4 regions of the Pseudomonas sp. Eth.TT006 genome follow, and region 4 is predicted to be linked to each of the others. Evidence: predicted binding sites of a transcription regulator. Region 4 holds the regulator's gene; each other region holds the start of a gene.
The links. Region 4 encodes FliA, which starts transcription of late flagellar genes. Its sites were predicted from a motif close to CTAAAGTTTNNNNNNNNNNNGCCGNTAA; they were not measured.
Positions count from the first base shown of each region.

Region 1 (7,257 bases), on a different contig from region 4:
TCTGGCCGCCGCTGCTGATCGCCTCCATCGCGTTCTACGGCTCCTACGCTTTGGGCGCCGAGCATTTCTGGTGGTCGTACACGTTGCTGGTGATCGCCGGCGCCTGCATGTACGCGCCTTACGGGCCGTTCTTCGCCATCGTTCCGGAGATCCTCCCGGCCAACGTTGCCGGTGGCGCCATGGCGCTGATCAACAGCATGGGCGCGCTGGGCTCGTTCGGCGGCTCGTACCTGGTCGGTTACCTGAACAGTTCCACCGGTTCGCCCGGAGCCTCGTACCTGCTGATGAGCGGCGCACTGATGCTCTCGGTGGTGCTGACGATTTTTCTCAAGCCCGGCGCCAGTGACCGCGTCGTGGCCAAAGCCGCTGCCACGCGTCCCGTGCCGGCGCATTCCTGAAGAGAGGCTGCCCATGAAAAAGCAAGTCGTGCTGTACAAGAAACTCTCGCCGGCGCTGATGACGCGCCTGCAGCAACACTGTGACGTGACGCTGATCGAAAGCCTCGATGCCGACGGCCTGATGAAACTGCGCGACGCCCTGCCCGGCGCCCACGGTCTGCTCGGCGCCAGCCTGAAACTCGACGCCGCGTTGCTCGACCTCGCGCCGCAGTTGCAAGCGATTGCCAGCGTCTCGGTGGGCGTCGACAACTACGACATCGACTATCTGACCCAGCGCCGGATCCTGCTCAGCAACACCCCGGACGTGCTCACCGAAACCACCGCCGACACCGGTTTCGCGTTGATCCTCGCCACCGCCCGACGTGTGGTGGAACTGGCGAACATGGTGCGCAGCGGCCAGTGGCACCGCAACATTGGCCCGGCGCATTTCGGCACCGACGTGCACGGCAAGACCCTGGGCATCATCGGCATGGGACGGATTGGTGAGGCGTTGGCCCAGCGCGGGCATTTCGGTTTCGGCATGCCAGTGCTTTATCACAGTCAGTCGCGCAAACCGGCGGTCGAGGCGCGTTTCGATGCGCAGTACCGCAGTCTTGACGCGCTGCTGCAAGAGGCCGATTTCATCTGCCTGACCTTGCCACTGACTGCGCAGACCGAAGGCCTGATCGGCGCCGAGCAGTTCGCGCTGATGCGCCCGGAAAGCATCTTCATCAATATCTCGCGGGGCAAGGTGGTGGATGAAGCGGCGCTGATCGACGCGCTGCGCCATCAGCGAATTCGTGCGGCGGGGCTGGATGTGTTCGAGCGCGAGCCGCTGAATCATGACTCGCCGTTGTTGCAGCTCAGCAATGTGGTGGCGACCCCGCACATGGGCTCTGCGACGCATGAGACCCGTGAGGCGATGGCGCGCTGTGCGGTGGATAATCTGCTGGCGGCGTTGGCTGGGGAGAAGCCGGTGAATCTGGTGAATCCGGCGGCTTGGCAGGGCTGAAAAAAATCATCGACTGACAGTCCGTCTTCGCGAGCAAGCCCGCTCCCACAGGGTCCGGTGTATACAGAAAATTCTGGTACAACCCAATCCACTGTGGGAGCGGGCTTGCTCGCGAAGGGGCCAGCTCAAACGACACAAAACCCTCAGGCACTCCGCGCCTGTAATAGCTGCACCGCACACAACGCAATCCGCCCGCAGGCATCCGCCAGCTTCACCCGGTCCAGCACCAGCCCGATGCGAATATGCCCCGCCGCACTTGGCCCGAACGCCTCGCCGGCCAGCACCGACACCCCATAACCTTCGAGCAAGCGCTCGGCAAACGCCTGCGCGCCGTAGCCGGTCTGGCGCACATCGACCATCACGAACATCCCGCCATCCGGACGGATCGGCTGTAACCCCGGACAACCGCGCAAGCGCTCGCACACCAGGTCACGACGCAAGCGGTATTCCTCGCGCATCTGCGTGACTTCCGGGAGATCGCTTTCCAGCGCCACTTGCGCCGCTTTCTGCACAAAGTCCGGCAAGCCAAACAGCATGCTCAGCGACAGGTTCACCAGATGCTCGGCCAGCGCTTTCGGACCAATCGACCAGCCGATGCGCCAGCCGGTCATGGCATGGGATTTCGACAGGCTGTTGATGGTCGCGGTGCGTTCGGCCATGCCCGGCAGGCTCGCCGGGCTGACATGCTCGCCCTCGTACAGCAGATCGCTGTAGACCTCATCGCTGATCAGCCATAAATCGTGACGCAGGCAAAGCGCCGCCAGCTCTTGCCAGATCAACAGCGAAAGGCTCGCACCTGAAGGATTGTTGGGGCTGTTGAGCAACAGCGCGCGGGTGTTCGGGGTGATGCGTGCGGCGACGTCGGCCGGGTCCACGCGAAAGCCGTTCTCCGGTCTCACCGGCACCGGCACCACCGTCGCGCCGCAGGCACCGAACACGCCTTCATAGGTCACGTACATCGGCTCGGCGACGATCACTTCATCGCCCGGATCCAGCAGGCATTGCGCCACCGAATACACCGCACATTGCGCGCCGGGCAGCACGATCACATGCTCGGCATCCACCACCTGACCGCTGCGCCGCTGGTGGCGCGCGGCGATCAGCTTGCGCAGCGCCAGCCGGCCACGCACTTCGGAATAATGCGTATCGCCGGCCAGCAGGCTGTCGATGGCGCCATGCACAATCGGCAGCGGCGTGTCGAAATCCGGATCGCCCACGCTGAGCAGCAGAACATCGACCCCCTCGGCACGCAACGCCAGCGCCCGGTCATGAATCTGCCAGGCGGCAGCGCCCTCCCCGGCGATGCGTTGGGTCAAGGCTGAATAGCGCATGCACGTCTCCTGATTGCGCGGTCTCCAGCCTTCACCCTATCTCAAATCACAAAACGCGCCACCATCGCATTCAAATCCACCGCCAGGCGCGACAGTTCGTGAGTGGCGGCACTGGTCTGGTTGGCCCCGGCAGCCGATTGCGTGGCCAGATCGCGGATATTGACCAGGTTGCGGTCGACTTCGCGCGAGACCTGCGCCTGTTCTTCCGAGGCGCTGGCGATCACCAGGTTGCGTTCGTTGATCTGATGGATCGACTGGGTGATCTGCTCCAGCGCGATACCGGCGGCGCGGGCCATTTCCAGGGTGGTCTGGGTGCGCTGATTGCTTTGCTGCATCGAAGAAACGGCTTCGCCAGTACCATTCTGGATGCCGGCGACCATTTTTTCGATTTCCTGGGTCGATTGCGCGGTTCGGTGAGCCAAGGCACGCACTTCGTCTGCCACCACCGCAAAACCGCGCCCGGCTTCACCGGCACGCGCCGCTTCGATGGCCGCGTTGAGCGCCAGCAGGTTGGTCTGCTCGGCAATCGCCCGGATCACGTCGAGCACCTTGCCGATGTCGCGGCCCTGTGCGGCCAGACCTTCGATCATCTGTGCGGTGCTCTGCACGTCGTGGGTCATGGTCTGGATCGCATCGACGGTTTTCACCACCTGGTCGCGACCTTCGCGGGCGGCCTGGGTCGACTGGTTCGAGGCTTCGGATGTCGATACAGCGTTGCGCGCCACTTCTTCCACGGCGGCGGTCATTTCGTTGACGGCGGTGGCGGCCTGTTCGATTTCGTTATTCTGCTGCTGCAAGCCTCGCGAGGCCTCTTCGGTGACTGCGCTGAGTTCTTCAGCAGCGGCGCCCAATTGCGTGGCAGAACCGGCGATCTGTTCGATGGTTTTGCGCAGGTTGGTCTGCATCGTCGCCAATGCCTGCAGCAGTTGCGTGGCTTCGTCCTTGCCATCGACTTCGATGGCCTGGGTCAGGTTGCCACCGGCAATGGTTTGCGCCGCCGTCACCGCGCGATTGAGCGGAGTAACAATGCTGCGGGTCAGCAACAACGCCAGCAGGATCGTGGCGAGCGCCGCGACCACCGCGACAATGACGATGCCGGTGATGGCGCTGTCGTAATGCTCGCCGGCCTGATCAGAGGCGGCTTTCGCCCCCGCCGCGTTGATCGCGATCAGCTTGTTGAGCTGCTCGCCCATCTGGTCGGTGCCTTCCTTGATTCGCGTGTTGATCAGCGTGCGCATCTCATCGACCTTGTCCTGACGCGACAGCTCCATCATCTGGTTTTGCGCTTGCAGGTAGTTCTCGAGCGTCGCTGCGAAGGTCTGGTACAAGGCACGCTCATCCGCTCCTGCCGATAACGCGGCGTAGCGGGCCTGAGCACTGCGCACCTTGTCTACCAGCACGCCGATGCGGGTTTGCGCTTCTTGCAGCCCGGCCGGGTCGCGGTTGACCAGAATCCGAAAGGACAGAATGCGCATGCGCAACACGTTTTCCGTCACCACACCCAGGTAGGTGACGCTGGGCAGCTGATTGGTTTCCATGTCGAGGGAGGCCTGGCGAATGGTCGACATGCGATTGACGGCAAACACGCCGAGGACGATCACCAGCAAGGCGATAAAGGCAAAACCGAGGAAGGCACGGGGCGCGATTTTCAGGTTACGCAGGGACATGATAGGACTCTCGGATAGAAGTAACTGCGAGCATCCATGCTGTCATCACCGGCCTTGGGGGTGGGCCGGTGCGGCGTCACGGTTCGAGGGAATCTGTGTGCGCCTGATCTTTGTATCGGCAAGGCTTGAGGAAGGTTTCGGGCGAATCGGCAATATTTTTCAATATATTGCAACAGCGAATCGCTCTTGTTATCGGCCCCTGTAGCGAGGGGATTTATCCCCGATGGGGCGCGAAGCGGTCCCTGCATTCTCGGCAAGAACCAGTCTTCATGAGCTGCCGAAGGCTCGAGCCGCGATCGGACGATCTTTTGATTCTGCTTTTGTAGATCAAGATCAAGATCAAGATCAAGATCAAAAGATCGCAGCCTTCGGCAGCTCCTACACGGGGATCAGTGTCTGGCGGCGATGTGCCAGACGCGGGCGATGTCCGTTGCCCGTTCGCGCAACAGGCGCGGTGCTTCGGCGCAGGCCTGTTCGAGGCTCATCGGGCCGCTGGTCACGGCGAAGGCGGCATCGATGCCGTGTTCGTAGAGTGCCTGATAACCCTCCCCCAACGTGCCGGCGATGACGATCACCGGGACATTCTGTTGCCTGGCGATCCGCGCCACGCCGAACGGGGTTTTGCCACGCAGGGTCTGCGCATCGAAGCGGCCCTCCCCCGTGATCACCAGATCCGCACCGTTGACCGCTGACGCCAGACCGACCAGTTCCGCCACCACCTCCACGCCGGCCTGAAATTGCGCGCCGAGAAACGCCTTGGCGGCAAAACCCAGACCACCTGCCGCACCGCTGCCCGGCTCATCGCGCACGTCCTTGGCCAACGCCTGTGCACAAAGGTCGGCGAAGTGCCCCAGCGCCTGATCCAGTTGTTGCACCTGCGTCGGCGATGCACCTTTTTGCGGGCCGAAAATCGCCGAGGCGCCGTGCGGGCCGCACAGGGGATTGTTGACGTCGGCGGCGATGTCGAAGCGCACCTGAGCCAGACGCGGATCCAGCTCGCTCAGATCCACACGCGCCAGTTGCGCCAAGGCCAGACCGCCGGGCACCAGCGCCTGATCTTGCGCATCCAGCAGTTTGACCCCGAGTGCCTGCATGGCCCCGGCGCCGCCGTCGTTGGTGGCGCTGCCGCCAATCGCCAGAATCACCCGCTGCGCGCCGGCATCCAGCGCGGCGCGAATCAGTTCGCCGGTGCCGAAGGTGCTGGTGATGCAGGCGTCGCGCTGCCCCGTCGGGACGAGTTGCAAGCCACTGGCCTCGGCCATCTCGATGATCGCGGTGTGGTTATGCGGCAGCCAGCCCCACGCCGCCTCGACCGCCGTGCCCAGCGGTCCGCGCACCCGGGTGCGACGCAATTCGCCTGCGCAGGCGGCCAGAATAGACTCCACCGTGCCCTCGCCGCCATCGGCCATCGGGCATTTGACCAGCGTCGCCTGCGGCCAGACTTGCGCCAGTCCCAGAGCAATTGCGTCGGCAACGCCTTGGGCACTCAGGCTGTCCTTGAACGAATCGGGGGCGATGACGATCTTCATGCGAATTCTCCAGTTCCAATGCACCTCATGCTGCCAGTCGGCCCGCACATTGACGCCGGTCGGCTGCACAAGCGCGGTGGGGGTTTATTGTTCATTTCTACAAAGCCCGGAGATTGAGGCTGAATGTTACGACCCTATCGCTGGCAAGCCAGCTCCCACAGGTTTCGGGTTGATCACACAATGTGTGGTCACTGGAGATCCTTGTGGGAGCTGGCTTGCCAGCGATGGCGTCACCAAGAACACCTCAGATCGCTGGATCAGTCTGCGGCAACAACTGCACCCCCAGATACAACGCCAGCATCCCGTCCAGCCGCAACGGATCTACCCCGCTCAGTTCGGCAATCCGTTCCATGCGGTAACGCAGGCTGTTGCGATGAATGCCCAGCGCATCGGCGCAGGCCTGGCTCTGGCCGTCGTGTTCGCACCAACTGCGCAGGGTCGCGAGCAATTGGCCGTTGCTGTCCCTGGCGATGACTTTACGCAACGGTTTGAGCAGTTCGTCCAGCGCATCATCGTTGCGATGGCGCCAGAGCATCACCGGCAAGCGGTAGCGATTGAGCGTCAGCAAACGCGAGCTGGGCAGCACGTCGCGGCCATAGGCGAGCAGATCGCCGACCCGCCGATAGCAACGACGCAACCCGGCCAGTCCGTCCGCTTGCCCACCGACAGCGATGCGCAAAATATTCCAGCCGAGGCTGTCGAGCTTTTCCAGCAGACGATCATGCTCAACCGTCTGACTCGCCGGGCGGCACCACAGCAGCGACGACTTGGCCGAACTCACGCACCAACTGTCCGGGTAGCGCGAGGTCAGCCACGCGCTCAAGGCCTCGACGGTTTGCCCCGGACCGTGTTCCAGACCCAGCTCGAACAAATACGGCACCCGGGTCAATTGCGGTTTGAGGCCAAGTTGCTGCGCTTCATCGACCAGACGCGGCGAGTCCCCGGCTTCACTGAGCAGCAACGCCAACAGATCATCGCAACGCTGGCGCCGCCATTGCTGTTCGGCCTGCTGATTGCGCTGGCCTACGAGCATTTCCGCGGTCATGCGCACCAGTTCGGCGTAGGTGCGCAGTTGCTCCGGTTCGCCGGTGATGCCGAGCACGCCGATCAGACGCTGGTCGAGCAGCAGCGGCAGGTTGATCCCCGGCTGCACCCCTTTCAGATGCACTGCGGTTTGCGCATCGATCTCCACCACGCGCCCGTTGGCCAGCACCAGTTGCGCGCCTTCGTGACGGGTGTTGATGCGCTCCGGCTCGCCACTGCCGAGGATCAACCCCTGGCTGTCCATGACGTTGACGTTGTAGGGCAAAATGGCCATGGCCCGGTCGACGATATCCTGAG
Region 1 is NZ_JBTJEN010000009.1:282,802-290,058, forward strand. It holds gene ACXR0M_RS16945 (MFS transporter) at 1-398, shown strand, start outside; gene ACXR0M_RS16950 (2-hydroxyacid dehydrogenase) at 412-1,389, shown strand; gene ACXR0M_RS16955 (pyridoxal phosphate-dependent aminotransferase) at 1,533-2,720, opposite strand; gene ACXR0M_RS16960 (methyl-accepting chemotaxis protein) at 2,762-4,387, opposite strand; gene ACXR0M_RS16965 (glycerate kinase) at 4,777-5,916, opposite strand; gene ACXR0M_RS16970 (sugar diacid recognition domain-containing protein) at 6,161-7,257, opposite strand, start outside.
Region 1: a site for FliA is predicted at 4,500-4,527, ahead of ACXR0M_RS16960 (methyl-accepting chemotaxis protein). Genes of this name have one in related genera too.

Region 2 (7,257 bases), on a different contig from region 4:
TATCAAACTGCTTTACGAGCTTTGCTGATGCGCCGAGCCTGCCACTTGCGCCACCAGATGTAGACGCCAGTCCCAGACAGCCCCGCAATCAGAACACCCAATACAGCGATTATCACCTGCCCAGTAAAGCCAATGATCCGTCCGCCATGTATTGGTAACTGCAATCGATAAAACCGTTCTCCCAAAGTCCCTTGCCCGGCGATCTCCTGTCCTAATAATCGTCCATCCGTGCCGTGAAAGAACAACCAGGATTTGCCGTGGGCCTCAGTGTCATGCTGTCCAAACCCGGCGCCGTAGAAGTTGTACTCAAAGCTGTAATACAACTCGCCGATCGCAGCCGTCAGGCCTAACCTTTTCCCTTCCTGGATTGCCCGCTCGTACACCTGTTGATAACTCAATTGCGTCACACCCAATTCAGAAGGCGGCATTCGTCCGCGGGCCTCATAGACGCTCGGTTCAATCGGCGAAAATAACGACACCGTCGGTTTGAATACCTGACTCGGCAGGTTCATCGCCACACTGCTGACTGCAATCGGCAGCAGCAACAACCACAGCCACAATCCACCCGCCCGATGCAGATCGAAGTTGAGCCGGTACGCATGTCCGCCTTTGATCTTCCATGCGGTCGACCACTTCTTCCAGAACGGTTTACCGCGCGGTAGCGTCAACCCCAGCGCAATGAAGCAATCGATCACCCAGGCGATGGCCACCAGCCCCATCAGCCACAATCCCCAGTTCCCTGATAGCGTCAGGTTGTAGTGAAACTCGAGAATGAACGGGATGAGGTTCTCTCGCGCAAAGCAGCACTCGCCCCAGTAACGTTGCCCTTTCTGCTCGGCATTTACCGGGTCGAGATAGAACACCTGATTGCGCTCATCAAACGGTTTGCCCGTCGCCGGATCATTCCGCGGCACCGCCGCCAATAAGGCGGTATGCCCCAATTCATCCGGATACTCCATGTACCACACCTGCAACTTCGGGTGCGCGGTTTGCACGGCATCGACCAACGCCCCGGGAGGCAAGCGCTGACCTTCGGCAGCAGCTTTATAAAATTGCGGATTCAGCCACTCATCCAGCTCATGATTGAACGCCAGAATGCTTCCCGTGATCCCGGCCAGCAGCAAAAACACCGCCGTCGCCAAGCCGATATAGCGATGCAACAACACTAACAATGCGCGCATGAAAGATTCCCCACAGAGACGACAAAGCCAGCCCCTGAACATTCAGGGGCTGGCTTTTTTGTGCACAAGACAAAGACTTAGAACTGGTAGCTGACCGTAGCAGCGACGTTGCGCTCTTCGCCCATGTAGCAGAAGTTCAGACTCGCGCAGGAGGCGACGTAGGACTCGTTGGTCAGGTTGTTAGCATTCAGGCGCACGTCGACGCCCTTCAAGCCGACCTTGCCCAGGTCATAGCCGATCGATGCGTCGAACAGCGTGTAGGCCGGCACCTTAATGGTGTTCTCGGCATCTGCCCAGCTGTAACCGACGTAGCGCACACCTCCGCCGAGACGCAGGCCATCAAGTGCCGCGCTATCGAATTTGTAGTCGGCCCACAACGACGCCATGTGCCGCGGTGCCTGCGTCGGCGAGTTGCCTTTGTTCTCGATCACAGCGGTCGGCGTGCTCAGAGTGCTGACCATTGACTTCGAATACTCGATATCGGTGAAGGTATAGCTGCCAAGGACTTTCAGGTTGTCGGTCAACTGCATGTGCGCCTCCAGCTCCAGCCCCTGCGAACGCACGGCGCCGACAGCGCGGTAGAAGTTTTCCTGCGGCAGCTTGGTCGCCAGATTTTCCTGATCGATACGGAACAGCGAAGCAGTGAACAGATTGTCGGTGCCCGGAGGTTGGTACTTCAGGCCGACTTCCCATTGCGTGCCGTCAGTCGGCGGCAGCGGATTGCCGGCGCTGTCGGCATACGAGTTCGGGTTAAACGACTCGGAATAGCTGATGTACGGCGCCAGGCCGTTATCGAACAGGTACAGCGCGCCGGCGCGGCCGGTAAGTTTGGTGCGGCGGTCATTGATTTCGCTGCCAGCAGGGCGCCCTGCTTCGGCGATCCGGTTTTCGTCGGAAGTCTCGACCCAGTCCTGACGCAGGCCCAGCGAGAAGCGCCATTGGTCCATTTCGATCAAGTCCTGCAGGTACACCCCGGTCTGCTCCAGGCGCCGCAAGTAACTGGTCTCACCGTACATATCGATCGCCGAGTTACCGTAGACCGGGTTGAACGCATTGATCGGCGCCAGGCCGCCGCTGGTCCAGTCGACCACGGTCTTGCGCCGTTGATAGTCCGCGCCCATCAACACCGTGTGTTTGGTGGCACCGGTGAAGAATTCGGCCTGCAACATGTTGTCGACGATGAACGCATGCAGACGCTCATCGCCGCCGGTGTAGTAGCGGTTCAGTTCGTTACTGGTCGGCGTGGTCCAGCCGTAGGCGTAGACCTGATCCATATTTACTTTGGAGTCGAGGTAACGGAAGTTCTGACGCGCCGTGAAAACATCGTTGAAGCGATGTTCGAACTGATAGCCGAATGACTGCTGATCCCGCGAATAGCCATCAACCCCCGGCTCGCCCTCGAAGAAGTGCGGCGAGATACGATTGCCGTTGCGCTGATGAATCGTGCCGTCCGCCGGCACGCCACCGTGGTAGCCGCCATCCGGATCGTGCTGCAGATACGCCTGCAGCGTCAGCGAGGTGTCTTCGGTGAAATCGATGCTCAGGGTCGGCGCGAGGGCGAAGCGCTTTTCCTTGTTGTGGTCGAATTGCGTGTCAGACTGATCCGTCAAACCGGTCAGACGATAGGCAATGCGCTTGTCGTCATCGACCGGACCACTGAAGTCAAAACCGACCCCGCGCTGACCCTGAGTGCCGACCGTGGCCTGCACCTGATGATAAGTCTCGTACAACGGCTTTTTGCTGGTCAATGCCACCAGGCCGCCGGGGGAACTGCGGCCATACAACACCGACGAAGGACCTTTGAGGATATCCACACGCTCGAGGAAATACGGATCGACCTGCATGGTGCTGTACGTCCCGCTGTCACCCATCGACTTGAGCCCGTCGAGATAGATGTTGTCCACCGAGCCGTCGTTGAAACCGCGCATCGCCACATAATCGTAGCGATGCGTCGCGCCGTAAGGGTTGGTCAGCACGCCGGGGGTATAGCGCATCGCCTGGGAAACGGTTTGCGAGCCCTGATCGTCCATTTGCTCGCGAGTGACCACGGACACGCTTTGCGAGGTTTCCAGCAACGCGGTACTGGTCTTGGTGGCGATCTGGCTGTGGGTAGCGTTGTAGCCCTCCATGCTGCCGAGTGCGTTGCCGAGGGCGAAGCCTTTGATATCGGTGGTCGGCAGCGCCAGGGCGTTGCTGTCGCTGACGGCATGCAGGGTGTAACTGCTCCCGTCCTGACTGACCGCCTCCAGACCCGAGCCACCGAGCAGATGGCTCAGCGCCTGATCGGTAGAATATTCACCCTGCACACCCGGAGATTGCCGCCCCTGCGTTTGTTGCGGGGTCATCGACAAGGTGATGCCGGCCTGACGCGCGAACTGGTTCAGCGCTTCGCCCAGCGGGCCGGCGGCAATGCTATAGCGCTGACTGCTCGCTTCACTGGCAGTGGCCGCGAGGCTCAGGCCGGGCACTACCGCGGCGCCCAGAACAGTGGAGAGCAGGGCGGCGCGAACGGCATGGCGCAACAGGCCAGATTCGGCGGTGTAACGCAGAGATTTCTTACAGGTAATGCGGACAGTCATCGTCGGTTTCCGTGGCAAGTCGCAAAGGCTGAATTGAAGTGCTTAATGACCAAGCCGGACTTGCCGCGAAAACCCGCCAAAATAATTTCAGGTCACGGCTTCCAGCGTGACCCACCAACGGCTGCGATAGCGCAATTGCACCGGCAGCGTCTGCGGCAGAACGGCCAGCAGCTTGTCGGTGTCCTCCAGGCGGAATACCCCCGACAGACGCAGATCCGCCACGGCAGACGCACAGGACACGAAGCCCGGACGATAACGTCCGACCTCTTTGAGAAAATCGCCCAGGCGCATGTTGCGCGTCACGATCAAACCGTCGACCCACGCACCCGCGTCCATATCCAGTGGCGGCGCCGGGCGCACCTGCTGGTGATTGATCAGATAGCTCTGCCCGGCGAGCGCTTCCACCGCAGTGCCGCCGCTGCGGATGGCGACGCGCCCGCTGGTGACGCTCAGCCGCGTGCAATCACCGTCCTGGCGCAGGATGAAACGCGCATTGGTCGGCTCGTATAGGCCGTGACGGCTTAGTACGCGAAGTGGTCGGTTGAAGGTCGCGCCTTCATCGTTGCCGCCGCAGGTGACGATGATTTCGCCGCGGGTGAGTTTGATCAGCCGCTGTTGTGCGGTGTAATCCAGATCCACCGCGCTGGCCGTGTTGAGTTCGATCCGGGTGCCGTCGGGCAACTGGAAGCTGCGGCGCTCGCCGGTCACCGTGGCGTAGTCGGCGCGCCAAAGCTGCCAGGCCGCGGTGTCCTTGGCCAGCCAGGCGGCGGAACCCATGAGCAAGGCGCCGGACAACAGTTTCAAGGCCTGCCGCCTTCCGAGTCCTTGCGCGCTGTTTTCCAGGGTATTGAGCGCCACATGAGCGCCGGGCACGGCGCGCAGGTTATGGCTCAGTTCCGCCTGCAGCGACTGCACGCGCTGCCAGGCCAGTTCGTGCTCGTGATGCTCGGCACGCCAGGCTTCGCACTGGCGGCTCAGGCGCGGATTGCCGTGATTGTTGCGGAGCCGCAGCAGCCAGTGAATGGCTTGTTTGACCACCTGTTGTGGCGGCTCGGCGCGGCGTTCGGCGTAGACGTTGTCCATAGGCATCAATTGGCGTACCGCAGCACGTAGCAGTGATACAGCGCGTCGGCGACGTAACGTTCCACCGAGCGCAGCGACAAACCCATCTGCTCGGCGATCTGTTTGTGGCTCAGACCTTCGCACTGCGCCAGCAGAAACACCTGACGCACTTTCGGCCGCAAGCCCTCAAGCATGCGCGCGATGCTTTCGAGCAATTCGATGACCAGGGTGCGGGCTTCGGCACTCGGCGTTTCGGCTTCAGGCAAATGGGCGATGGCGTCGAGATAGGCGCGTTCGATTTCTTCTCGGCGCCAGTGATCGATCACCAGACCGCGAGCGATCGTACGCAAAAAAGCCCGCGGTGCCTTGAGTTCCAGACGTTCGCTGCGCTGCAACAGGCGCACGAAAGTGTCCTGCGCCAGATCCGCCGCATCCGCAGCATTGCCCAGTCGCGCCCGCAGCCAGGCGTTGAGCCAGCTGTGATGACTACTGTAAAGCGCCTGCACGGCAAACTCGGGAGAGGACATGAACGCGACAGCCTGTACGTCACAAATGATAATTAGTCGCATTTTTAACAAGGACTGCACATTTTGCAACCTTCGCTCCAATAGCAGTCCTCAATTTGCTCCTGGCGAACGCTCTGGTACGCCGTTCGGCGGGAAACCTGCACAAAGGTCATCCATTTCCCACACAGCCCTAAGCTTTCTCCGAATCGTGCCGACAGCATGGTGAGACATGCGTGCACCAAAGTAGAGCGGCCCTCAGAAAGCTGCCTGCCAGCCATTGGATATTTGGAGCTACATGGATGTTGCATCCCGAAACGCATCCCCACTTTTGCATAAGAAGTCCCATGAAATGAATCTCAAGTTCAGCCATAAAATCCTGTTGGCCGCCTCGGGCGTTGTGGTCCTGGCGTTCGCGTTGTTTACGCTCTACAACGACTATCTGCAGCGCAACACCATTCGCCAGAACCTCCAGTCTTCCGTGCAGCAGGCCGGTGATCTGACCGCCAGCAGCGTGCAGAACTGGATGAGCGGGCGAATCCTGGTGCTGGAAAACCTCGCACAGAACGTCGCCCATCAGGGCAAGGACGCGGACTTCCCTGGCCTGGTCGATCAACCAGCGTTCACCTCGAACTTCCAGTTCACCTACGTCGGTCAGGCCAACGGGGTGTTCACCCAGCGCCCGGACGCGAAGATGCCGGACGGTTACGACCCGCGTCAGCGCCCGTGGTACAAGCAGGCCGTTGCTGCTGACAAAACCATGCTGACGCCGCCTTATATGGCTGCTGTCGGCGGGCTGGTGGTGACCATCGCCATGCCGGTGAAAAAGAACGGCGAACTGCTCGGCGTCGTCGGCGGTGACCTGAGCCTGGAAACCCTGGTGAAGATCATCAACTCGGTGGACTTCGGTGGCCTGGGCCATGCATTCCTGGTCAGCGCCGACGGTCAGGTGATCGTCAGCCCGGACAAGGATCAGGTGATGAAGAACCTGAAGGACATCTATCCGAATTCCAGCGTGCGCATCGAGAAGGGCAACCAGAACGTGGTGCTCAACGGCCAGGAACGCATCCTGTCGTTCACCCCGGTCAACGATTTGCCGAATGCTCAGTGGTACATCGGTCTGTCAATCGATCACGACAAGGCCTACGCGGCTCTGAGCCAATTCCGTACCTCGGCGCTGATCGCCATGTTCGTCGCCGTCGCGGCCATCGCGCTGCTGCTGAGCCTGCTGATCAACGTTCTGATGCGTCCGCTGACCACCATGGGTCGTGCGATGCAGGACATCGCCCAGGGCGAAGGCGACCTGACCCGGCGTCTGGTGGTGACGGGCAAGGATGAGTTTGCCGTACTGGGCAGCTCGTTCAACCAGTTCGTCGAGCGCATTCACGCGTCGATTTCCGAAGTGTCGTCGGCCACCCGTCACGTGCACGATCTGTCGCAACGGGTGATGGCATCGTCCAACGCTTCGATCATCGGTTCCGACGAACAAAGCGCCCGCACCAACAGCGTGGCCGCCGCGATCAACCAGTTGGGCGCCGCCACTCAGGAAATTGCGCGCAACGCTGCCGATGCTTCGCAGCACGCCAGCGGTGCAAGCGAGCAGGCCGACGACGGTCGTCAGGTGGTGGAGCAAACCATCCAGGCGATGACCGAGCTGTCGCAGAAAATCAGCCTGTCGTGCACCCAGATCGAAACCCTCAACGCCAGCACCGACAACATCGGCCACATCCTCGATGTGATCAAAGGCATCTCGCAGCAGACCAACCTGCTGGCGCTCAACGCGGCGATTGAAGCGGCGCGTGCCGGTGAAGCCGGCCGTGGTTTTGCGGTGGTGGCGGACGAAGTGCGCAACCTCGCGCACCGCACCCAGGAGTCGGCGGAAGAGATCCACAAGATGATCACCTCGTTGCAGGTCGGTTCGCGTGAAGCGGT
Region 2 is NZ_JBTJEN010000005.1:63-7,319, forward strand. It holds gene ACXR0M_RS09615 (PepSY-associated TM helix domain-containing protein) at 3-1,181, opposite strand; gene ACXR0M_RS09620 (TonB-dependent siderophore receptor) at 1,259-3,760, opposite strand; gene ACXR0M_RS09625 (FecR domain-containing protein) at 3,848-4,849, opposite strand; gene ACXR0M_RS09630 (sigma-70 family RNA polymerase sigma factor) at 4,849-5,349, opposite strand; gene ACXR0M_RS09635 (methyl-accepting chemotaxis protein) at 5,678-7,257, shown strand, end outside.
Region 2: a site for FliA is predicted at 5,519-5,546, ahead of ACXR0M_RS09635 (methyl-accepting chemotaxis protein). Genes of this name have one in related genera too.

Region 3 (7,257 bases), on a different contig from region 4:
GCGGCGGCAGGATCAGGTCGTTTTTCCAGGCGCCGATCATGTTCTTGATCTCGTCGACACCGTCGTCGCCCGCGTATTCCTTCTGCATGATGTCGGTCATCAGCGCCTTGACGTCGGTCTCGTCAAAGATCGAGAAACCGGGCTTGTAGCCCAGCCGCACGTGCTCCTTGCGGATGATGTTCAGACCGAGGTTGTGGAAGGTGCAGACCGTCAGGCCGCGCCCTTCGCCGGCGCGCAGCAGGGTGCCGACCCGCTCCTTCATCTCGCGCGCGGCCTTGTTGGTAAAGGTCATGGCGACGATGTACTGGGCGCGGATGCCGCAGTTCTGGATCAGGTGCGCGATCTTGCGGGTGATCACGCTGGTCTTGCCGGAGCCAGCGCCGGCGAGCACCAATAGAGGGCCGCCGACGTAGTTCACGGCTTCTTGCTGCCGGGGATTGAGTCGGGACATACGAAAATTCGGGAGTCGTTGACGAAATGGGCCGGCATTTTAACAGGCTCAGCGAATTGTGCTGCTCTGTCCGACTTGTGACGCACCACGCGATTCAAATTTGCCGGTTTTGTTACTTTCGCGGAGGATGTACGGTGATTTTGCGGCTAATGTTCTCATTCGCGACACAAAATAACGTTCTGATAACCGTTGTCATTGAACATCGCGACGGCATAATGCCCCGCCCACATCTTTGCAGAGTCTAGGGAGCTAGCTTGTCTACGCCTGTCGAACCCTTGCGTTTGCTGCTACTGGCCGAAGCGCCAGCGTGGACAGCGTTATTGCGCGAGTGTCTGGCTCCGCTGGGGAGCACGGTGGTGCTGATCAGCGCACCGAGCTGGGAGTCGGTCAGCAGTCTGTTCGAAGACAATCGCCATGCGGTGTTGTTGACCGTCCCCGCGTTGCAGCCGGCCCCGGGCCGTTGCAGCTTGCCGACAGTGCTGTTGCTGGAGCACGAACCGATCACTGCACCGGTTGGCGTCAGCGACTGGCTGGCGTTCGACGCTCTCGACGCCGGCATGCTGCGCCGTTGCCTGCGCCATGTGCGTGAGCGCGGCGTGCTGGAAAACACCCTGCAACGCCTCGCCGAACAGGATCCGCTGACCGGTATCGCCAATCGCCAGGGGTTCCAGACTTTGCTCGCGGCGCGCCTGGCGGAAGGCGACGGCCGCGGCCTGGCGCTCGGCCATCTTGATCTCGACAATTTCCGCCACGCCAATGATGCCCTGGGGCATCAGGCGGGCGACCGGCTGATCCTGCAAGTCGTCGCCCGACTGAAAAGCCAACTGGAGGCCGGTGATCAACTGGCCCGCCTGGGCAGCGATGAATTTGCCCTGCTGATTGACACCCGCCGTGCGCCGCAACGCGCCGAGTGGATGGCTGAACGCATTACCGAGGCGCTGTCCGAACCGTACTGGGTCGATGGCGAAAGCCTGTTGATCGGCTCCAGCCTCGGCATCGCCCATGCCCGCGCCCAGGGTGGCGCCGACCCGCTGATGTGGCACGCGCACATCGCCATGCAGCAGGCCAAGAGCACCCAGGGCTGCACCTTTCATATCTTCAATGAACGCATCAACCGCAACGCGCGGAGCATGGCTGATCTCGAAAGCGAGCTGCGCCGGGCCTTGCGCCGCGATGAGCTGGAACTGCATTACCAGCCACGGCTGAATCTTGAGGACGGCCAGATCGTCGGCCTCGAAGCCCTGGTGCGCTGGCGTCATGGTGAACGTGGTTTGCTGCCACCGAGCGAGTTTGTACCGCTGGCCGAGCAGAGTGGTTTGATCGTGCCGCTGGGTTACTGGGTGATTTCCCGGGCCCTGCGTGACATGCAGGCCTTGCGCGAACGTGGGCTGCCGGCGCTGCACATGGCGATCAACCTGTCGTTCCGTCAGTTTCAGGACAGTCAGTTGTTGCCGACCCTGAGCCGCTTGATCGCCGAGCGTGGCGTTGAAGCGCAATGGCTGGAATTCGAACTGACTGAAACCGCAGTGATGCGCCGCAGCGATCTGGTCAAACAGACCATGGACGCCCTCGGCCGCCTCGGGGTGCGCTTCTCCTTGGACGACTTCGGTACTGGCTTCTCGTCGTTCGTGCACCTCAACAGCCTGCCGATCACTTTGTTGAAGATCGACAAGAGCTTCGTGGGTGGCATGGAACAGCGCGAGGAAAACCGCAAACTGGTGCACGCGATGATCAACCTCGCGCACAACTTGCATCTGGAAGTGGTGGCGGAAGGGGTCGAGACGCCGGAGCAACTGGAGTTGTTGCGCGGGTTTGGCTGCGATCAGGTGCAGGGCTATCTGATCAGCCGACCGTTGCCGTTGGCGGAGTTGGTGGAGTACCTGACATTCGGTGCCAGCCAGCAAACTGTGCTTGAGGTCATTTAAAAGATCGCAGCCTGCGGCAGCTCCTACATTGGAATGCGTTCCCCTGTAGGAGCTGCCGCAGGCTGCGATCTTTTGCTTTTAATCCGCGCGTACGGCCTCGAACCCTTGCGAAACCGGCTCCTGGCGAATCATCCGCTTCATCTTCCACTCAAACGCCAGCGTCAGACTCACCGCCGCGCACGCCAGGCCCAGCGCCAGCCCCCACCACACGCCGGTCGGGCCCCAATCGAGATGGAACGCCATCCACCACGCCGCCGGGGCGCCGATCAGCCAATAGCAACCGAGGCCGACCAGGAACGTGGTCTTCGCATCCTTGAGTCCGCGAATGCAGCCCATGGCGATGGTCTGGGTACCGTCGAACAGCTCGAACCACGCTGCCACTGCCAGCAGACTCACGGCCAGTCGAATCACCTCGGCAAACGCCGGATCCTGCTGATCGAGGAACAACCCGACCAGCTGATTCGGCAACAGCCAGAACACCATGGCGAAACCGAGCATCACCACCGCGCCAAAGACGATCCCGACCCGCCCGGACATCCGCGCATCGCTCAGTTGCCCGGCGCCGTAATGCTGGCCGACGCGCATGGTGATCGCATAGGACATGCCCGCCGGCACCATGAACGCCACCGAAACGATCTGCAGGGCGATCTGGTGGGCGCCCAGTTGCGTGCTGCCCATGGTGCCCATGCACAGCGCGGCGAAGGCGAACAACCCGACTTCCACGGCGTAGGTGCCGCCGATGGGCAGGCCGAGACGCCACAGCTCCTTGAGGTATTGGCGATTCGGCCGCGACAGGCCGGAACGCAGCGGGTAAGCGTCGTAGGCCGGACGCCGACGAATGTGCCAGGCGAGGGCCAGCGCCATGCAGTTGGCGACAATCGCGGTGACCAGGCCAATGCCGGTCAGCCCGAGTTTCGGCAGGCCGAACATGCCGGTGATCAGTGCGTAGTTGAGCAGGAAGTTGGCCACGGTGCCGCCGAGGCTGATGACCATCACCGGGGTTGCCCGGCCGATCGCACTGGTGAAGCCGCGCAGGGCCATGAAGCTCAGGTAGCCGGGCAGGGCGAAGGGCAGGGCGATCAAAAATTGCCCGGCGGCGTTGACGTTGGTTGCGGTCTGGCCGAACAGCAGCAACACCGGTTTCAGATTCCACAACAGCAGCCCGGCGCCCAGCGCCATCAGCCACGCCAGCCACAGCCCGGCCTGGGTCAGGCGCGCCGCGCCGATGATGTCTCCAGCGCCCTGGCGGATCGCCACCAGCGTGCCGACCGCCGCGATCACGCCGATGCAGAAGATCGACACGAACGAATAACTCGCTGCGCCCAATCCGCCGCCGGCCAGCGCTTCAGGGCTCAAGCGCGCCATCATCAAGGTGTCGGTCAGCACCATCAACATGTGCGCCAACTGCGAGGCAATCAACGGCCCGGCCAGCCGCAGGATGGCCCAGAGTTCGGTACGCACAGGTTGCTGCATGGTCATCACCACTCATTCAAAGAGGGAACAGGGAGCCGACGATTCTCGGCGCTTAGCCGATCCGGCACAAAGGGATAAAAAGGATGAGTGGCATGAGTCAAACTCATCCTGCGCAGATTCTGCTAAGTTGGCTGCATCCCGTTATAGGAGCTTTGCGAATGTCTCGTCGTCTGCCTCCCTTGTATGCCCTGCGCGCATTCGAAGCGGCGGCGCGGCACAGTTCGTTCACCCGCGCCGCCGAGGAGTTGTCGATCACCCAGAGTGCGGTGAGCCGGCACATCCGTACGCTTGAAGAGCATTTCGCCTGCAAGCTGTTCCACCGCAGCGGCCGCAATCTGCAACTCACCGAATCGGCGCGCATGCTGCTGCCGGGCATTCGGGACGGCTTCGCCGCTCTGGAACGCGCCTGCAACACCTTGCGCGCCGAGGACGACATTCTGCGCATGAAAGCCCCGTCGACCCTGACCATGCGCTGGTTGCTGGCGCGGCTCAGCCGCTTCCGGCATCTGCAGCCGGGCAACGAGGTGCAACTGACCAGTGCGTGGATGGATGTCGACTCGGTGGACTTCAACAACGAACCCTTCGACTGCGCGGTGTTGCTCAGTGACGGGCACTTCCCGCCAGACTGGGAGGCCAGCCTGCTGTTTGCCGAAGAACTGATTCCCGTCGGTGCGCCGAATCTGCTCAACGATCAGCCCTGGGATCTGGCGCGGCTGGCGTCCACCGAGTTGCTGCACCCGACCCCGGATCGCCGCGACTGGCGCAGCTGGCTGGAGCACATGGGCCTCTCCGAGCAGGTGTCGCTCAAGGGTGGGCAGGTATTCGGTACCCTGGAACTGGGGATGATTGCCGCGGCGCGGGGTTACGGTGTGTCCATGGGCGATCTGCTGATGGTGGCCGAGGATGTGGCGCAAGGGCGCTTGAGTCTGCCGTGGCCGACGGCTGTCGCCAGCGGGTTGAATTACTACCTGGTGTGGCCGAAAACCCGGCCGGGAGGTGAACGTTTGCGCCGTCTCAGCGACTTCCTCCAGGGCGAGGTGCGGGCCATGGCGCTGCCGGCGGTTACGCGCTTGAGCTGAAACGTTCGAGCCGCCACAATGGCGGCCTCACGCCATACCCCTGTTGCCTGCTCAAGTATTCGCGTTTACCGCCGACTATGAGCAAGTGGGACCGTCGTGCCGGTCGCCATGCTTACACCCCCATTATTAGAATTTTCCGAGCAAGTGCTGCGATCAAGGAGGATCCGGTGGCTCGGCCAGGAGCTGTCCATGTCTCAACCTCGCGCCCGGATCGCCTCACAGCTGGGCCTCGCGCTCGCTGTGATACTGGCGATTGTCATCAGTGGCAGTACGGTGTTCGCCCTGCGTTCGCTGGATACCGCCAACCTCGCCACCCGTGAAGAGCATCTGGCCAGTGAGGCGCGGCTGCTGGCCGACCAGCTGAGCACCTTTCACGGCACGCTGCGTGAAAGCACCCAGCGCCTGAGCGGGTTGTTCGAGAAGCGCTTCAGCGCTGGTCTGAGCATTCATCCGGACCAGCCGGTGACCGTCGCCGGCACCCAGACCCCAGGCCTGCACCTGGGTAGCGAAGTGTTGAACAACAACTTCAAGGAAGTCGACGAGTTCAAGCAGATGACCGCCGGCGTCGCCACGCTGTTCGTGCGCAGCGGCGAAGACTTCGTGCGTGTCAGCACCTCGCTGACCAAACAGGACGGTACACGCGCCATCGGCACCTTGCTCGATCATGCACACCCGGCTTACGCGAAGTTGATGGCGGGGCAGGGTTACGTGGGCCGTGCGCTGTTGTTCGACCGTTCCTACATGACCCAATACACCCCGGTGCGCGACAGCAGCGGCAAGGTGATTGCGGTGTTGTTCGTCGGCTTCGACTACACCGATGCGCAGAACGCCCAGTTTGCCAACCTCAAGCGTTTCCGCATCGGTCAGAGCGGCTCGCTGGCGTTGCTGGATGAGCAAAACAAATGGCTGGTCGCGCCGGCTGGGGTGCAGGCGCTGGATCAGGCTGTTCCGGTGATCAAAGGCCTCGCTGCGAAACCCGGCAAGGGTGAGTTCTGGAGCGACACCTCCGAAGATTTCTACAGCATCGCCGTGCCGTTTGATGGCGGGCCATGGTCGGTAGTGGCGAGCATGCCGAAAGCCGAGATCCGCGCGGTGACCTGGAGCGTCGGCACGCAACTGGCGATCGGCAGTCTGCTGGCGATGCTGCTGGCTGTCGGTTCGGTGGTGTGGTTGCTGCGCAGCAAACTCGCCCCGCTGAGTGACCTGGTGCGCCAGGCCGAAGCCTTGGGCGCCGGTGATCTGAGCGTGCGTCTGAACGTGTCGAGCAACGACGAAATCGGCCAGTTGTCCCGCGCGTTCAACCAGATGAGCCAGGCGCTGTCGACCATGGTTGAGCACATCCGTAGCGCCTCGGAACAGGTCAACAGCCGTGCTCAGGCGCTGTCCGGTCTGTCCGGTGGCGCGTACGAAGGCATGGAGCAGCAGTCCGGTGAAATCACCAGCATGGCCGGTGCCGTGGAAGAGTTCAGCGCCACTTCGCTGAACATCGCCGACAACATGGGCAACACCCAGCGTCTGGCCCAGGAAAACGCGCAGCAGACCCAGATCGGGCGTAGCTCGATGGAAGAAGCGTCGTCCTCGCTGGAGCAAATCGCCGGCGCGCTGAACACCACCGCCACCGTGATCAACACCCTCGGCCAGCGCTCCCAGGAAATCGGCGGCATTGTCAGCGTGATCACCTCGATTGCCGAACAGACCAACCTGCTGGCGCTCAACGCGGCCATCGAAGCGGCGCGTGCCGGTGAGCAGGGACGTGGCTTCGCCGTAGTGGCCGATGAAGTGCGCAGCCTGGCGTCGCGCACCCGTCAGGCGACGGACGAGATTTCCAGCATGATCCACAGCATTCAGCAGGAAACCGGGAACGCCATCAGCACCATGGAACAGGGCAATGTGCTGATGCAGGAAGGCCTGTCGCGCAACGCCAATGTCGCTTCGGCGCTGGCGCGGATCGACGAGCAGAGCCGGTCGGCGGGCGAACAGTTTGCCGCGATCACCACCGCGACTCAGGAGCAGAGCAGCACTGCGACGTTGCTCAGCAGCAACCTGCAGAGCATTGCCCTGGCCAACAGTGAGCAGCGGGAGGTGGTGTCGAACCTGGCGGTTACCGCCAAGGAGCTGGAGAAACTGGCGGCGGATTTGCGTTCCGAGGTTGACCGCTTCCGTTGAAGCCCCTTGCAGGCGCTGTCGAGTGCAACGAGGCTGCGATCCTTTGATTCTGGAAAGCAAGATCAAAAGATCGCAGCGTGCCGCAGCTCCTACAGGTATTACGCGGTAGGGAATAACCGAAGGGTGTCAGTTACATTTGGCACTGCTGGACACTTCCTTGCTC
Region 3 is NZ_JBTJEN010000001.1:351,460-358,716, forward strand. It holds gene rep (DNA helicase Rep) at 1-451, opposite strand, end outside; gene ACXR0M_RS01640 (putative bifunctional diguanylate cyclase/phosphodiesterase) at 706-2,376, shown strand; gene ACXR0M_RS01645 (NorM family multidrug efflux MATE transporter) at 2,455-3,855, opposite strand; gene ACXR0M_RS01650 (LysR substrate-binding domain-containing protein) at 4,008-4,928, shown strand; gene ACXR0M_RS01655 (methyl-accepting chemotaxis protein) at 5,118-7,094, shown strand; gene ACXR0M_RS01660 (VWA domain-containing protein) at 7,221-7,257, opposite strand, start outside.
Region 3: a site for FliA is predicted at 4,979-5,006, ahead of ACXR0M_RS01655 (methyl-accepting chemotaxis protein). Genes of this name have one in related genera too.

Region 4 (7,257 bases):
CGGCGGCCGCTGGCGCGGCAGGTGCCGCCGGGGCCGAGGCGATGGCCGATTCCAGCGCTTCAACGGCAAAGTTGCCCTTGCCATGCAACTGATCGAGCAGCGCTTCGAATTCGTCGTCGGTGATGTCCGAGCTGTCGCCTGCAGCGGGTGCCGCTGGCTTGGCCGCAGGCGGTACAACCGCGTCAGCCGCGAACTGGCCTTTGCCGTGCAACTGATCGAGCAACGACTCGAATTCGGCGTCGGTGATTTCATCACTGGCCGCCGCATCGGCAGCTGGCGCAGGGGCAGCAGCGGCCGGGGCTTCAGCTTCGGCCTTGGCGGCGCTCAGCGAATCCAGCAGCTGTTCAAATTCGTTATCGGTGATGTCGCCCGAATCGGCAGGCTCGCTCTCGACGACCAGCTCTTCGATCATCTCGGCCACCGGCGATGCCGGAGCTTCGTCGGCCGATTGCGGCTCGGCCAGACGCGCCAGGGCGGCCAGCAGTTCCGGGGTCGCGGCGGTGATCGGTGCACGTTCACGGACTTCGCTGAACATGCTGTTCACCGCGTCCAGTGCTTCAAGCACCACGTCCATCAGTTCTGCATCTACGCGACGCTCACCCTTGCGCAGGATGTCGAACACGTTTTCGGCGATGTGACAGCACTCCACCAGCTCATTGAGCTGAAGGAAGCCGGCGCCCCCTTTTACAGTGTGGAAACCGCGAAAAATTGCGTTGAGCAGATCTGCGTCATCCGGGCGGCTTTCCAGCTCGACCAGTTGTTCGGACAGTTGCTCAAGAATCTCGCCGGCCTCAACCAGGAAATCCTGAAGGATCTCTTCATCGGCGCCGAAGCTCATTAATGGGGTGCTCCTACAGGTCTAAAAACCCAAAAAACCTAAAATTCCAAAACACTAGAACCCGAGGCTGGATAACAAATCGTCCACATCGTCCTGACCGGACACAACGTCTTCTCGTTTATCGGCATGAATCTGCGGACCTTCACCCTGCGAGAGATGTTTTTGTGGATCTTTTTCTGCAAGCATCGCTTCGCGGTCATGTTCGATGCCGGCAAAGCGGTCGACCTGACTGGCCATGAGCACGAGTTTGAGCAAATTGCTTTCGACTTCGGTGACCAGTTGGGTCACGCGCTTGATCACCTGACCGGTGAGGTCCTGGTAATCCTGGGCCAGCAGGATGTCATTGAGATTGCTCGACACCGCACGGTTGTCCGTGCTGCTGCGTGTCAGAAAACCGTCGACCCGGCGCGCCAGTTCACGGAACTCTTCCGCCCCGACCTCACGGCGCATGAAGCGGCCCCAATCGGCGCTCAAGGTCTGGGCTTCGTCAGCCAGGCCATTGACCACAGGGGTCGCGCTTTCCACCAGATCCATGGTGCGGTTGGCCGCGGCTTCGGTCAGTTTGACCACGTAGCCCAGGCGCTCGGTGGCGTCGGTGATTTGCGACACTTCCTCGGCCTGCGGCATGTGCGGGTCGATCTGGAAGTTGACGATCGCACTGTGCAGTTCACGTGTGAGCTTGCCCACTTCCTGGTACAGGCCGCGGTCACGGGTCTGGTTGAGCTCATGGATCAATTGCACCGCGTCGCCGAACCTGCCTTTTTCAAGGCTCTCGACCAGTTCGACCGCGTGTTTTTTCAGGGTCGATTCGAAATCGCCCAGTGAAGATTCGTTATGCTCCATAGCTCCCCCGCGCGTTCATCAGCCGATGCGTTCGAAAATCTTCTCGATTTTTTCTTTCAACGCCTGAGCCGTGAAAGGTTTGACCACATAGCCGTTTACACCGGCCTGGGCCGCTTCGATGATCTGCTCGCGCTTGGCTTCAGCGGTCACCATCAGCACCGGCAGGTGCTTGAGCTTTTCATCGGCACGCACGTGGCGCAGCAGGTCGATACCGGTCATGCCGGGCATGTTCCAGTCCGTTACCAGAAAGTCGATGCTGCCGCTGTTGAGCACCGGAATGGCAGTGATGCCATCGTCAGCCTCGACAGTGTTGGTGAACCCGAGATCACGCAACAGGTTCTTGATGATCCGCCGCATCGTTGAGAAGTCATCAACGATGAGGATTTTCATGTCTTTGTTCAATTCGACCTCCAAGCAGTCTTAAACGCGCCCAGCACCTGGACGCGCCATTTCAATCAATCCGGCGTAACACTCAAAGACTGTCTGGAGCACAACAGAGCAAGACCGGTGCCGTTCACCACCGCACCAGCCTCGTTCGCAGTGTCCCCACACTGCCTTCAGCGCGCTCGCCACTCCCCCAAACGCCCCCGCAAACGGGCCGCGCACTGGCTGTGTAACTGGCTGACCCGCGATTCACTGACGCCAAGGACTTCACCGATTTCCTTGAGGTTCAGCTCTTCGTCGTAGTACAGCGCCAACACCAGTCGCTCACGCTCCGGCAAATTGGCAATCGCGTCCGCCAGCGCCGCCTGGAAGCGTTCATCTTCCAGATCGCGCGACGGCTCCATATGAGCACTGGCGCCATCCTCGTGCAGCCCTTCATGTTCGCCGTCCTGCAACAGGTCGTCGAAACTGAACAGGCGACTGCCCAAGGTGTCATTCAAAATCCCGTAGTAATCGTCGAGACTCAATTGGAGTTCGGCCGCAACCTCGTGATCTTTAGCGTCACGGCCGGTTTTCGCTTCAATTGAGCGAATTGCATCGCTGACCATCCGGGTGTTGCGGTGAACCGAGCGTGGTGCCCAGTCGCCTTTGCGTACTTCGTCGAGCATCGCGCCGCGGATGCGAATGCCCGCGTACGTTTCGAAACTGGCGCCTTTGCTGGCGTCGTATTTGGTCGAGACTTCGAGCAGGCCGATCATCCCCGCCTGAATCAGATCTTCGACCTGCACACTCGCCGGCAAGCGCGCCAGCAAGTGATAGGCAATGCGTTTGACCAGTGGCGCGTAACGCTCGATCAACTCGTACTGCGCGTCACGTGCCGATTTCTTGTAGTAGTTCATACCGCTCGCAGTCATAACACTGGCCCTGCCGTTTGCTGCACGAGGCGTTCGACGAAAAACTCGAGGTGACCGCGCGGGTTGGCAGGCAGCGGCCAGGTATCGACCTTCTGCGCGATCGCCTTGAACGCCAGCGCGCACTTGGAACGCGGAAAGGCTTCGTAGACGGCGCGCTGCTTCTGCACGGCCTTGCGCACGCTTTCGTCGTACGGCACGGCACCCACATATTGTAAGGCGACGTCGAGGAAGCGATCCGTGACCTTGGTCAACTTGGCGAACAGGTTGCGCCCTTCCTGCGGACTCTGCGCCATGTTGGCGAGGACGCGGAAGCGGTTCATGCCGTAATCGCGGTTAAGCAGTTTGATCAGCGCGTAGGCGTCGGTGATCGACGTCGGCTCGTCGCAGACCACCAGCAACACTTCCTGCGCGGCACGGACGAAACTGACGACCGAGTCACCAATGCCCGCAGCGGTGTCGATCACCAGCACGTCGAGGTTGTCGCCGATGTCGCTGAAGGCCTGAATCAGACCGGCATGTTGTGCCGGGCTCAGGTGAACCATGCTCTGGGTGCCGGAAGCGGCCGGTACGATGCGGATCCCGCCGGGCCCCTGCAACAGCACGTCGCGCAGCTCGCAGCGACCTTCGATCACGTCAGCCAGCGTGCGTTTTGGCGTGAGCCCCAGCAGAACGTCAACGTTCGCCAGTCCCAGGTCGGCGTCCAGCAGCATGACCCGACGGCCAAGCTCTGCCAGCGCCAGAGACAAGTTCACTGACACGTTAGTCTTGCCGACGCCACCTTTGCCGCCGGTCACCGCGATCACCTGTACGGGATGCATGCTGCCCATGTTATTTCTTTACCTTGTCTTGCATAGACGGAGGCCACATTACTGGCTGCGCGTTCACAACCGGAACAATGCGTGGCAGGCCATCGATGTAGGTACAAAAACTGTTCATTACCTCAGCCAACCTGCTTGGTCGGGCTGTGGTAGATATCAGCGAACATGTCAGCCATGGCTTCTTCGCTGGGTTCTTCCTGCATTTGCACGCTGACGGCGCGGCTGACCAGTTGATGACGGCGCGGCAGATGCAGATCATCCGGAATCCGTGGGCCATCGGTCAGGTACGCGACCGGCAATTCATGACTGATTGCCAGGCTCAACACTTCGCCGAGACTGGCCGTTTCATCCAGTTTAGTCAGGATGCACCCGGCGAGCCCGCAACGCTTGTAACTGTGATAAGCGGCGGTTAGAACCTGTTTCTGGCTGGTGGTTGCCAGCACCAGATAATTTTTTGAACGGATGCCACGCCCGGCCAGACTTTCCAGCTGCATGCGCAGGGCCGGATCGCTGGCCTGCAGGCCGGCGGTGTCAATCAGCACCACGCGTTTGCGCAGCAGTGGGTCCAGCGCCTGAACCAGCGACTGGCCCGGGTCAACGTGAGTCACCGGGACATTGAGAATGCGGCCCAGGGTCTTGAGTTGTTCCTGCGCGCCGATGCGGAAGCTGTCCATGCTGACCAGCGCCACGTTCTGCGCGCCGTACTTGAGCACGTAGCGCGCGGCAAGCTTGGCCAGGGTGGTGGTCTTGCCCATGCCGGCCGGGCCGACCATGGCAATCACTCCACCCTCTTCCAGCGGCTCGACTTCCGGCACGGCAATCATCCGCGCCAGGTGCGCGAGCAGCATGCGCCAGGCCTGACGTGGTTCTTCGATATCGGTGATCATCGCCAGCAGGTCGCGCGACAGCGGCCCGGACAGACCAATGCGTTGCAGACGGCGGTAAAGATTGGCTTGCGCCGGACGGCTGCCCTGCATCTGGTTCCAGGCCAGGGTGCCGAGCTGCACTTCCATCAGCTCACGCAGACTGTTCAATTCAAAACGCATCGAGTCCAGTGCACGCGGATCGACACCGGCAGATGCCTGGGCAGGCGCCGGCGCCGGACGTGCCGGAGCAGCGTAAGTCGGCTCGCTCAACGGCTCGGCTGCGGTCAGCGGCAAACCGGCGGTCAGCGTCTGGCGGGCGTCGATCGGCAGCCCGGCGAACAACTGGCGATTGGTATTGCCATCGGCTTCGCCACGCAGGCTCAGCTCGGCCTGGGCGGTGACGATGCGCGACTGGGTCTTGCGCAGCTCGTCTTCGAGTTCCATGTTCGGAACCCGAGGCGCCAGCGCCGACAATTTGTAATCCAGTGCCGCCGTCAGCTCGACACCGCCGGCAATACGGCGGTTGCCAATGATCGCGGCATCAGCGCCCAGCTCATCACGAACCAGCTTCATGGCCTGACGCATATCGGCGGCAAAGAAACGCTTAACTTGCATAAACCACTACCTCAGCCGTTGGGCCCTACTGTCGCAACGATGGTCACTTGCTTGTTGTCCGGAACTTCCTGATACGCCAGCACGTGCAGTCCCGGGACTGCGAGGCGGCCAAAGCGCGAGAGCATCGCGCGTATCGGGCCTGCTACCAACAGGATCACCGGTTGACCTTGCATTTCCTGGCGCTGCGCCGCTTCGATGAGCGAACGCTGCAGCTTCTCGGCCATGCTTGGCTCCAGCAGAACACCCTCTTCCGAGCCTTGTCCTGCCTTCTGCAGACTATTGAGCAATATTTGTTCCAACCTTGGTTCCAAGGTGATCACAGGCAGCTCGGAGTCAGTGCCTACAATGCTTTGGACGATGGCGCGGGATACGCCGACGCGTACTGCGGCCACCAGCGCGGCGGTATCTTGACTCTTGGCGGCGTTGTTGGCGATGGCTTCGGCGATGCTGCGGATATCGCGCACCGGCACGTGTTCGGCCAGCAGCGCCTGCAGCACTTTGAGCAACTGCGACAGCGAAACCACCCCCGGCACCAGCTCTTCAGCCAGTTTCGGCGAGCTTTTGGCCAGCAATTGCATGAGTTGCTGCACTTCTTCGTGACCGATCAGCTCGCTGGAGTGCTTGTACAGAATCTGGTTCAAGTGCGTCGCGACCACGGTGCTGGCATCGACCACGGTGTAGCCGAGCGATTGCGCCTGAGCGCGCTGGCTGACTTCGATCCACACCGCCTCCAGGCCGAAAGCCGGATCTTTGGCGGTAATGCCGTTGAGCGAACCATAGACCTGCCCCGGGTTGATCGCCAGCTCGCGGTCCGGGTAGATCTCGGCTTCGGCCAGAATGACGCCCATCAGGGTCAGGCGATAGGCGCTTGGCGCAAGGTCGAGGTTGTCGCGGATGTGCACGGTGGGCATCAGGAAGCCCAGGTCTTGCGAGAGCTTTTTGCGTACGCCCTTGATCCGCGCCAGCAGTTGCCCACCCTGATTGCGATCCACCAGCGGGATCAGGCGATAGCCGACTTCCAGGCCGATCATGTCGATCGGCGTCACGTCATCCCAGCCCAGCTCCTTGGTTTCCATGGCGCGGGCCGGCGATGGCAGCAGCTCCTGCTGACGCTGAACCTCTTGCAGCGCCTGAACCTTGGCGACGTTCTGCTTCTTCCAGAACAGGTACGCGCCACCGGCCGCCAGGGCCGCCATGGTCAGGAACGAGAAGTGCGGCATGCCCGGCACCAGGCCCATGACCGCCATCAGGCCAGCGGCCACCGCCAGCGCTTTTGGCGAAGCGAACATCTGCCGGTTGATCTGCTTGCCCATGTCTTCCGAACCGGAAGCACGGGTCACCATGATCGCGGCAGCTGTCGATAACAACAGTGATGGCAATTGCGCCACCAAACCGTCACCGATGGTCAGCAAGGCGTAAACCTTGCCCGCGTCGGCGAAGGACATGTTGTGCTGGAAGATACCGACGGCCATGCCGCCGATGAGGTTGATGAACAGAATCAGCAGGCCGGCAATGGCGTCACCGCGGACGAACTTGCTGGCACCGTCCATCGAACCGTAGAACTCCGCCTCCTGGGCGACCTCCTGACGGCGGGCCTTGGCCTGGTTCTGGTCGATCAGACCGGCGTTGAGGTCGGCGTCGATCGCCATTTGTTTGCCGGGCATGGCATCGAGGGTGAAGCGCGCGCTCACCTCGGAAATCCGCCCGGCACCCTTGGTCACCACGACAAAGTTGATGATCATCAGGATCGCGAACACCACGATACCGACCACGTAGTTACCGCCGATCACCACTTCGCCGAAGGCCTGAATCACCTTACCGGCCGCGGCATGGCCGTCCTGACCGTGGAGCATCACCACCCGCGTCGACGCCACGTTCAACGCCAGCCGCAACAGGGTCGCCACCAGCAGAATGGTCGGGAACACCGCAAAATCCAGCGGCCGCAAGGCATACACGCAGACCAGCAGCACGACGATCGA
Region 4 is NZ_JBTJEN010000015.1:101,248-108,504, forward strand. It holds gene ACXR0M_RS22005 (chemotaxis protein CheA) at 1-838, opposite strand, end outside; gene ACXR0M_RS22010 (protein phosphatase CheZ) at 893-1,681, opposite strand; gene ACXR0M_RS22015 (chemotaxis response regulator CheY) at 1,700-2,071, opposite strand; gene fliA (RNA polymerase sigma factor FliA) at 2,239-2,979, opposite strand; gene fleN (flagellar synthesis regulator FleN) at 2,976-3,806, opposite strand; gene flhF (flagellar biosynthesis protein FlhF) at 3,920-5,278, opposite strand; gene flhA (flagellar biosynthesis protein FlhA) at 5,290-7,257, opposite strand, start outside.